DNA from 2 places in the Micromonospora sp. B9E7 genome. Region 2 is predicted to be linked to the other one. Evidence: riboswitches for the same ligand, from Rfam matches in the RefSeq annotation. Region 2 holds a riboswitch; the other holds the start of a gene.
The links. Region 2 has a riboswitch for cobalamin ahead of ABGB10_RS02240 (acyl-CoA thioesterase). Riboswitches for the same ligand answer to the same signal wherever they lie in the genome.
Positions count from the first base shown of each region.

Region 1 (4,421 bases), on a different contig from region 2:
GCCCGCTTGATCGCCGACCGGATCCGGTCGGTCCACAGGCCACGGGCCTTCAGCTCGCGGACCAGGGCGGTGTTGACCTGGAGGAACTCCCCGGACAGCGTCTCGCGCTTGAACAGGTTCGACACCTGCGGCTCGATGCACTCGTAGCACCCGGCGATCGAGGCGATGGTCGCGGTCGGGGCGACGGCCACCAGCAGCGAGTTACGCAGCCCGTGCGCCGCGACCCGTTCCCGCAGCGCGTCCCACCGGGCGGTCTGCGTACCCTCGACACCCCACAGGTCGGGCTGCAACTGGCCCCGCGCGGCCCGGGTCTGGGCGTACGTCGGGTGCGCGCCGAACTGTCGCGCCAGGTCGGTGGAGGTCTCCAGCGCGGTCAGGTACAACTCCTCGCTGACCCGGGTGGACAGCTCCCGGGCGGCCGGCGAGTCGAACGGCAGCCGCAGCGCGAAGAAGACGTCCTGCAGGCCCATCAGCCCGAGCCCGACCGGCCGCCAGCGGGGGTTGCTCGCCGCCGCCTGGGTGGTCGGGTAGTAGTTGATGTCGATGACCCGGTCGAGGAAGGTCACCGCGGTACGGACCGTGGCGCGCAGCCGCTCCCAGTCGATGCCACCGTCGACCAGGTGGGCGGCGAGGTTCACCGAACCGAGGTTGCACACGGCCGTCTCGGCGTCGCTGGACACCTCGACGATCTCGGTGCAGAGGTTGGACAGGTGCACCACGTTGCCCGGTTCGGCGGTCTGGTTGCACAGCCGGTTCGACGCGTCCTTGAAGGTCATCCACCCGTTGCCGGTCTGGGCCAGGGTCCGCATCATCTTCCCGTACAGCTCCCGCGCCGGGACCTGCCGCACGTAGCGGCCCTGCGCCTCGGCCTCGCGGTACGCGGCGTCGAACCGCTCCCCCCACAGGTCGGGCAGTTCGGGCACCTCGTGCGGGTCGAACAGCGACCACATCTCGTCGGCCTCGACCCGGCGCATGAACTCGTCCGGAACCCAGTTGGCCAGGTTCAGGTTGTGGGTGCGCCGGGCGTCCTCGCCGGTGTTGTCCCGCAGTTGCAGGAACTCCTCGATGTCCGGGTGCCACGGCTCCAGGTAGACGCACGCCGCGCCCTTGCGCCGGCCACCCTGGTTGACCGCGGCGACGCTCGCGTCCAGCGTGCGCAGCCACGGCACGATCCCGTTGGACTGCCCGTTGGTGCCGCGGATCAACGCGCCCCGGGACCGGACCCGGGAGTACGCGATGCCGATGCCGCCGGCGAACTTGGACAGGTTGGCGACCTGGGCGTACCGCGCGTAGATCGAGTCCAGCTCGTCGAGCGGAGAGTCGACCAGGTAGCAGGAGGACATCTGGGTGTGCCGGGTACCGGAGTTGAACAACGTCGGTGAGCTGGGCAGGTAGGCCAGGCTGGACATCAGCCGGTAGAAGCCGACCGCCTCGTCCGGCGTACGGGACAGGCCGCAGGACACCCGCAGCAGCCAGTACTGCGGGGTCTCCAGCACCAGCCGCCTGGTGGGGTGGCGCAGCAGGTACCTGTCGTACACCGTGCGTAGCCCGAAGTACTCGAACCGCCGGTCGCCGTCCGGGTCGACAGCGTCGTCGAGCATGTCGGCGTGTGCGGCGACGAGCGCGGCGGTGTCGTCTCCGATCAGGCCCTCGGCGTGGCCGACCCGGATCGCCGCGCTGAACGAGGCGATGCCCTGCCGACGCACCTCCTTGTCGACGTAGCCGGCCAACAGCCGGGCGGCGAGGCGCGAGTACTGCGGCTCCTCACCGATCATCTCGGCCGCCGTCTGGATGGACAGCCGGTCCAGTTCGGCAGTCGTCGCGCCGTCGTACAGGCCGCTGATGGTGCGGGTGGCGACGCGCATCGGGTCGACGTCGGTCAGGTCGTCGGCCCACCGCTCGACCGCCCGGACGATCTTGTTCACGTCCACGGGTTCGGTGGCGCCGTCGCGCTTGCGGACCTGCATCGGCGTCCGCCGCAGGGCGGCGTCGGCGCTGGCCGGGACTACCTCGGTGACTGTCACCACTCGCTCCTCGGAGTTCGAGACCTGGTGGTCCGGACGCGAGGAGACAGACACCGACGGACGCCACGCCAGCCCGGCGTGGGTCAGGTGGCGTCAGCCGTCCCACGCGGCCTCGGACCGCCGCCCACCCGGGTGCGGGTACGCGGCGCGCTGGCAGGTCTTCGGACTCGTGGGCACGACCGGGCTGGCCGGTCTCCTACTGGCCGTCGCTTCCCAGGCCGCTTGGTGGCCCAGTGCTGATGACGGCTGTCGTTCCCACTCACCGCTGCGGGACAGTCCCGGAATTCCACCGGGTTCCCTCTTGCCTCGACCGCGCCGGATGAGCGGCCGAACCAGCTGCGTTCGACACCATATATAGGGACGCGGCGGTTGTCACACCCCACATGTCGGTGTCGGCGTGTCGACGGCCGAGCGGTGACGACCGTCACCCGGCCGCGCCCCCTTCTCGCGACCTCGTCGTGCCACCGGCCGCCGGCACCGGCAGTCCGGGGCGGGCAGTCGCTGGCAGCGATCCACAAAGGTGTGATGTATAGAGTCCACAGAGGTAAGGAATGTTGCGCATAATTCGCCGTCGATCTGCCCACCCGAAGCGAACATCCAACCTTCAGAACCCCACCCGACCGCCGATGCCGGCCCTGACCGCTGCGCCTCTGACACCCCCGCCGCCAGCGGTTCATTCCTGACCCGAAACATTGGATGTCTGCGCCGACTAGGTGATCGACGTCGTTGACGCATCTGATTCAGCCTCCGTATACTCCAAATGATCATCTGATCTTTGGCCTAGCCGGGCGAGGAGCGCATGCCGCAGATCACTGCTGTCACCGTCGAGGACGTCCGCTTCCCCACCTCCCTGACCGCTGACGGGTCAGACGCCATGAACAAGGACGGCGACTACTCGGCGGCCTACGTCGTCCTGCACACCGACGGCACCGACAGCGTGGGCGCGCCGCTCGCGGGCCACGGCCTGACCTTCACCATCGGTCGGGGCAACGACATCGTCGCCGCCGCAGCGGTCCACCAGGCACAGAACCTCGTGGGTCTGGACGTGGCGACGATGGCCGCCGACATGGGGGCGGTCTACCGCCTGCTCACGTCCGACTCGCAACTGCGGTGGCTCGGGCCCGAGAAGGGCGTCGTCCACCTGTCGCTCGCGGCCGTGCTGAACGCCTCGTGGGACCTGGTCGCCCGGCTCGCCGACAAACCGCTGTGGCGCCTACTGGTGGACATGTCCCCCGAACAACTCGTCGACATCGCGGACCTGCGCTACCTCTCCGACGCCCTGACCCGGGACGAGGCACTGGCCATCCTGCGGGCCAAGGAGAGCACCAAGGCCGACCGCCTCGCCCAGCTCGACCGGACCGGCTACCCCGCCTACACCACCTCGGCCGGCTGGCTCGGCTACGGCGACGACAAGCTGCGCCGGTTGTGCCAGGAAGCGGTCGACAGCGGCTACGGCTACGTCAAGCTCAAGGTGGGCGCCAACCTCGACGACGACATCCGCCGGTGCGCGATCGCCCGGGAGATCCTCGGCCCGGACCGCAACCTGATGATCGACGCCAACCAGGTGTGGGACGTCGGTCAGGCCATCGAGTGGGTCACCGCCCTCGCCCGCTTCACGCCGCTGTGGATCGAGGAGCCGACCAGCCCGGACGACATCCTGGGCCACGCGGCCGTCCGCCGGGCCGTCGCCCCGATCGGCGTCGCCACCGGCGAGCACTGCCACAACCGGGTGATGTTCAAGCAGCTGTTCCAGGCCGGAGCCATCGACTTCTGCCAGCTGGACACCGGCCGGTTGGCCAGCATCAACGAGATCGTCGCCGTGCTGCTCCTCGCCGCGAAGTTCGACATCCCGGTCTGCCCGCACGCCGGCGGCGTCGGGCTGTGCGAGATGGTCCAACACGTGTCGGTGCTCGACTACGTCGCGGTCTCCGGAGATCTCACCAACCGGGTCACCGAGTTCGTCGACCACCTGCACGAGCACTTCACCGACCCGTGCGTCATCCGCGACACCGGCTCGGGCAGCGGTTACGTCCTGCCCGACCAGCCCGGCTACTCCACCCGGATGCGCCCCGAGTCGATCGCGCTCTACCGGTTTCCCGACGGCCACTACTGGGCGGCGGCAGACCCGACTACCGTGTCATCTCCGGAGGCGGCGTACGTGATCGCGGGTGGGAAGGCCACCCCCGCCGGCCGCTAGGGGAATCATGTCTCGCACTGACGAAGTGGTGAACGGCATCAAGCGGATGATCCTGGACGGGAAGTTCAAGCCCGGGGACCGACTGCCGATCGAGAAGGACCTCGCCGAGTCGCTCGGCGTCTCCCGCGGCTCGCTGCGCGAGGGGATGTCGGCCCTGTCCATCCTCGGCATCGTCAACATCCGCCAGGGTGACGGCACCT
Region 1 is NZ_JBDPLX010000004.1:179,586-184,006, forward strand. It holds gene ABGB10_RS08630 (ribonucleoside-diphosphate reductase subunit alpha) at 1-1,967, opposite strand, end outside; cobalamin riboswitch at 2,159-2,376, opposite strand; gene ABGB10_RS08635 (enolase C-terminal domain-like protein) at 2,824-4,221, shown strand; gene ABGB10_RS08640 (FadR/GntR family transcriptional regulator) at 4,229-4,421, shown strand, end outside.
Region 1: another riboswitch for cobalamin. It lies ahead of ABGB10_RS08630 (ribonucleoside-diphosphate reductase subunit alpha); the one in region 2 lies ahead of ABGB10_RS02240 (acyl-CoA thioesterase).

Region 2 (4,421 bases):
CGGTGCCGTCGGCGACCAGCCGGTGGGCGTCCATGACCGTGTCGAGCGTGAACGTGCGTGGATCCAGTCGCGGGCGCAGGGCACCGGCATCGGCCAGCGTCGCGATCTCGCGCAGGATGTCGCCGTGGTGTTCGCGGCCCCGTCCGGTGAGCATCGGCAGCAAAGTGAACACGCCGGAGTAGGTCGCGCCACGGAACGACAGCGGGGCGAGCGAGTGCGACCCCCAGCCCAGCGCGCTGACGACGTGCCCGTGATAGGTGCGTACCGCCGCGAACGACGCGTCGAGCGTCGCGCCACCGACGTTGTCGACGACGATGTCGAACCCCTCGCCACCGGTGTGCCTCTCGACGTACTCCTCGACGCTGGTCGAGGTGTAGTCGATCGGCACGGCACCCAGGCTCTCGATCACCCGTACGCTCGCCGGGCCTCCCGTGGCGTACGCCTCGGCGCCCCTTGCCTGGGCGAGTTGCACACCCACGTGTCCGACACCGCCGGCACCGCCGTGCACCAGCACCTTCTGCCCGGCGCGGACCCCGGCGCGGTCGACCAGCCCTTCCCACGAGGTGACCGCCGCCAGGGGCAGTGCGGCGGCCTCTCGCATCGAGAGGCTGCTCGGCTTGCCGGCCAGCAACCGGGCGTCCACGGCGGCGTACTCGGCCAGCGACCCCTGCAGGTCGCCCACTCCCCCGCACAGCCCGTACACCTCGTCTCCCGGCGCGAACCCGGCCACCTCCGCGCCGACCGCGGCGACGACGCCGGCCAGGTCCAGTCCGAGCACCGCGGGCGGCTGGACGCGCGCGTGCGCGGCCTTTCCTGCCTGGATCTTCGTGTCGAGTGGATTGACCCCGCTGGCGATGACGCGCACCAGCACCTGCCCCGCCCCGGGAGCGGGTTGATCGACGTCCTCCACCATCAGTGGACTGTCGAACTCCCGCAGCACCGCAGCGCGCATGACGGTTCACACCCTCCGTGATCTAGACATCACCTGGACGCTATCCAATTGGGTTGCCGGCCGGGCGACATCCGGGTTGTCCTGCGTCCGCATCCGGCGCGCCCGGCCGGACGAGCGACGATCGCGGCGAGCCACCCGGGGAACGTCGCGACGGACAGCCCGAGCGGCTCTCAGCCGTCCTCGGCGCCGTCGAGCAGCGCCCGCCGCAGGGCCAACCGGTGTTCGCGGCGGATCTCCGCCTCCCGGTACCGACGCCGGTCCCCGTCGGTCTCCGGTAGCAGCGGCGGCACCGTACGAGGCTGGCCGTCGTCGTCGACGGCGACCATGACCAGGTGGGCGGTGGCCACGTCGGTGGGCGGCACCGCCCGGTCCCACCGGTCGGCGGTGACCTTGACCGCGACCTCCATCGAGCTGCGTCCGGCCCAGGTGATCCGGGCGTCGACGTGGACGACGTCGCCGACCCGTACCGCGCGCAGGAAGGCGGTCTCGTCGATCGCGGCGGTCACCGCCGGCCCGTCGGAGTGCCGGGCGGCGACCACACCGGCGACGGAGTCGATGAGGTTGAGGATCCGGCCGCCGTGCACCGTACCCATCAGGTTGGTGTGGTGCTGGTCCATGATCTGCGACAGGGTCAGGTGCGACGCCGACGGCGCGCGGCCGGCGATCGTGGCGGTGTCGTGCACAGCGGTAGTCCGTCCCTCGGGAAACCACACCACCGGAACGCGGACACGCTGACGAGGACGCGCCGACGTACGGCACGTCACCCGCTGAGCCCACCCGCGAGGCCGACGGCGGCGCACACGGTCGTGTGCGCAGCGCAGGCAGGTCTTCGGACTCGCGGGCCTGACCGGTCGTGCCGGTCTCCTACCGGCCGTCGCTTCCCAGGCCGACGGCCCAGTGCTGATGACGGCGTTCGTTCCCACTCACCGCTGCGGGGCAGTCCCGGACTTCCACCGGGTTCCCTCTTACGACGCCCTGCCGGTCACGACGGGGCGAACCAGCGCCGCCCGCAGCATAGCTGGCCAGGGAAGTCGCGGCACCGGGGGCACGGTGCGGAGACAGCGGCGCGGCATCGTCGGCTTTTGCCATGTGAGGAAAAAGATCGCCAGCTCTTGAAAAAAGCCTCACTCCGGTCAGGATATTCAGATGCGTCGTCTCCCTCAGACTCCGGGGCGGGTGCTCTCGGGCGTCCTCGCGCTCCTCCTCGCCTCGGCGGTCGCTCTCCTCGCGTCCGCCCAACCCGCCGCGGCTCACGGGACTCTCGCCATGTCCACGCCGGCGGGTGGCGCCACGGTGAGCGAGCCGTTGACGTCGGTGCAGCTCTTCTTCACCGAGAAGGCCGCGCCCAACGCGTTCTTCACGGTCACCGCTCCGGGCGGCGTCCGCGTCGACAACGGCTGGTCGTACGGGGAGCCGAAGCCGCTGGACCAGCCGGTACGGGAGTACTTCCTGGTCAACGGGCAGTTCGAGCCACGTGAGTACACCACCGGGTTCCCTGCGGCGGTGGCCGTCACCCACCTGCCGGCCAAGGGCCAGTACTCGGTGAGCTACCTGTCGGTCGCCTCGGACGGCGACACCGTGCGGGGCACGCTGACCTTCCGCTACAACGGGCGGGTGACGGCGGCACCCAAGGGGTGGAGCCCACCGACGACCCAGCCGGACCCGGCGTTGGTGGCCGCCAGCGAGCAGCACGGGTCGTCCGGGCAGGCGTCGGCGGTGCCGACCACCTCGGCGCAGCCGGTGACCCCGCCGTCCGGGGCCGCGGCGGCCCCGCCGACCGGGTCGACCGACGAGGGCGGCTCCGGAGCACCGGCCTGGGTCGGCTGGGCGGTGGCGGTCGCGGCGGCCGTGGCGGTGGCCGGATTCGTCGTCTGGCGTCGGCGGACGGGGTCCACCGGCCAACCCACCGGCCGGGGCCGCACCTCGCCGGCGACCTCCGGTCGACGCGGCGGCGGTGCCCGTACCACGAACAAGGCCGCCGCCGGCAAGACCAGCGGGGGCAGGGCCGTCGCGGGAAAGACGGCTGCGGGCAAGACCTCCGCGGGCAGTGCCGGCGTGGCGAGCGGCGTCGGTGCGCAGCCCACGGGCGGTAAGCGGCGACCCGTCACCGTGCCGGCGGCGCGCACGGGCACCGCGGTCGTCACGGCCCGCGCGGGCGTCGCGGCCGATCCGACGCCTACCGATCAGGAGGCGAAGGCCACCGCCACCGCTGACGACGAGTCGACTGTCGACCCCAGAGCACGGCCCGACACGGACCTCACCGCCGTGACACCCGGGTCGCGGCTGAGCAACGGCCACCTGGCGCTGCTCGTCGGCGGGCTGGTGATCGCGCTGCTTGCCGGGTTCGGGCTGGCCCGCATCGGCACCGGCGACCAGAGCCCGGCGACCACCGCCCGACAGCCGTCGGGCGGTCCGCCCGACTCGGGGCAGGCGGCGTCCGCGACCGACGGGCACCAACACCCGGCGGGCACCGGGCCGCACACGCATCGCGGTGACGGCGCGGCGGGCGAGACGCTGGCGACCGGCACGACGGTCAGCGCCGGTGGGTACACCCTGCAACCGCTGGAGCGGTCCCAACCCGCCGGGGTACGCGCCGACTACCGCTTCCGGATCGTCGGGACCGACCGGCAGCCGGCGACCCGCTTCGCGGTCGTACACGACAAGCCGTTGCACATGATCGTGGTCGGCCGCGACCTGACCGGCTACCAGCACGTGCACCCGACGATGGCCCCCGACGGCACCTGGAGCGTCCCCCTGACGCTGGCCCAACCCGGCGGCTACCGCGTCTACGCCGACTTCTCCGTCACCGCGGCCAACGGCGCGCAGTTGCCTCTCGTGCTGGGCGTCGACCACACCGTGCCCGGGGCACACACCCCCGCCGCGCTGCCGCCCGCGCAGGCACAGGCGACGGCCGGACCGTACGCGGTGTCGATGGGCGGCACCCCGACCGTGGGAGTGACGGCGCCGATGCAGTTCCAGGTCCAGCGCGCCGGCTCGACGGCGCCCGTGCAGTTGGAGCGCTACCTGGGCGCGTACGGGCACCTGGTCGTCGTCCGTGAGGGCGACCTCGGCTACGTGCACGTCCACCCCGAGCAGGAACTGGTCGACGGAGCTGTCCAGTTCTGGCTGACCGCGCCCAGCTCGGGCCGGTACCGGGCCTTCTTCGACTTCCAGGTGGAGGGGAAGGTGCACACCGCCGAGTACACGATCAACGTGCCCTGAGCCCGGAACTTTCTCCCTGCTGCGGCCGACCAACCAGCCAGCAGCAATCATCGGAGGAAGAACACATGCTCAGCACCAGCCCGCTCGGTCCGCGCCGCCGCTCGGCCGCCGTCCTCGCCGCCGCGATCCTCGCGGTGGGCGCCGCCGGATGCGGATCGTCCGACTCTCCGTCGACCGGGCAGGCGAGTCCGTCCGTGTCGACCTCGGCCAAACCGGACGCCGGGGTGCTCGGCATTCGTGACCCGTG
Region 2 is NZ_JBDPLX010000001.1:515,512-519,932, forward strand. It holds gene ABGB10_RS02235 (zinc-dependent alcohol dehydrogenase family protein) at 1-952, opposite strand, end outside; gene ABGB10_RS02240 (acyl-CoA thioesterase) at 1,123-1,635, opposite strand; cobalamin riboswitch at 1,755-1,969, opposite strand; gene ABGB10_RS02245 (copper resistance protein CopC) at 2,099-4,174, shown strand; gene ABGB10_RS02250 (copper chaperone PCu(A)C) at 4,240-4,421, shown strand, end outside.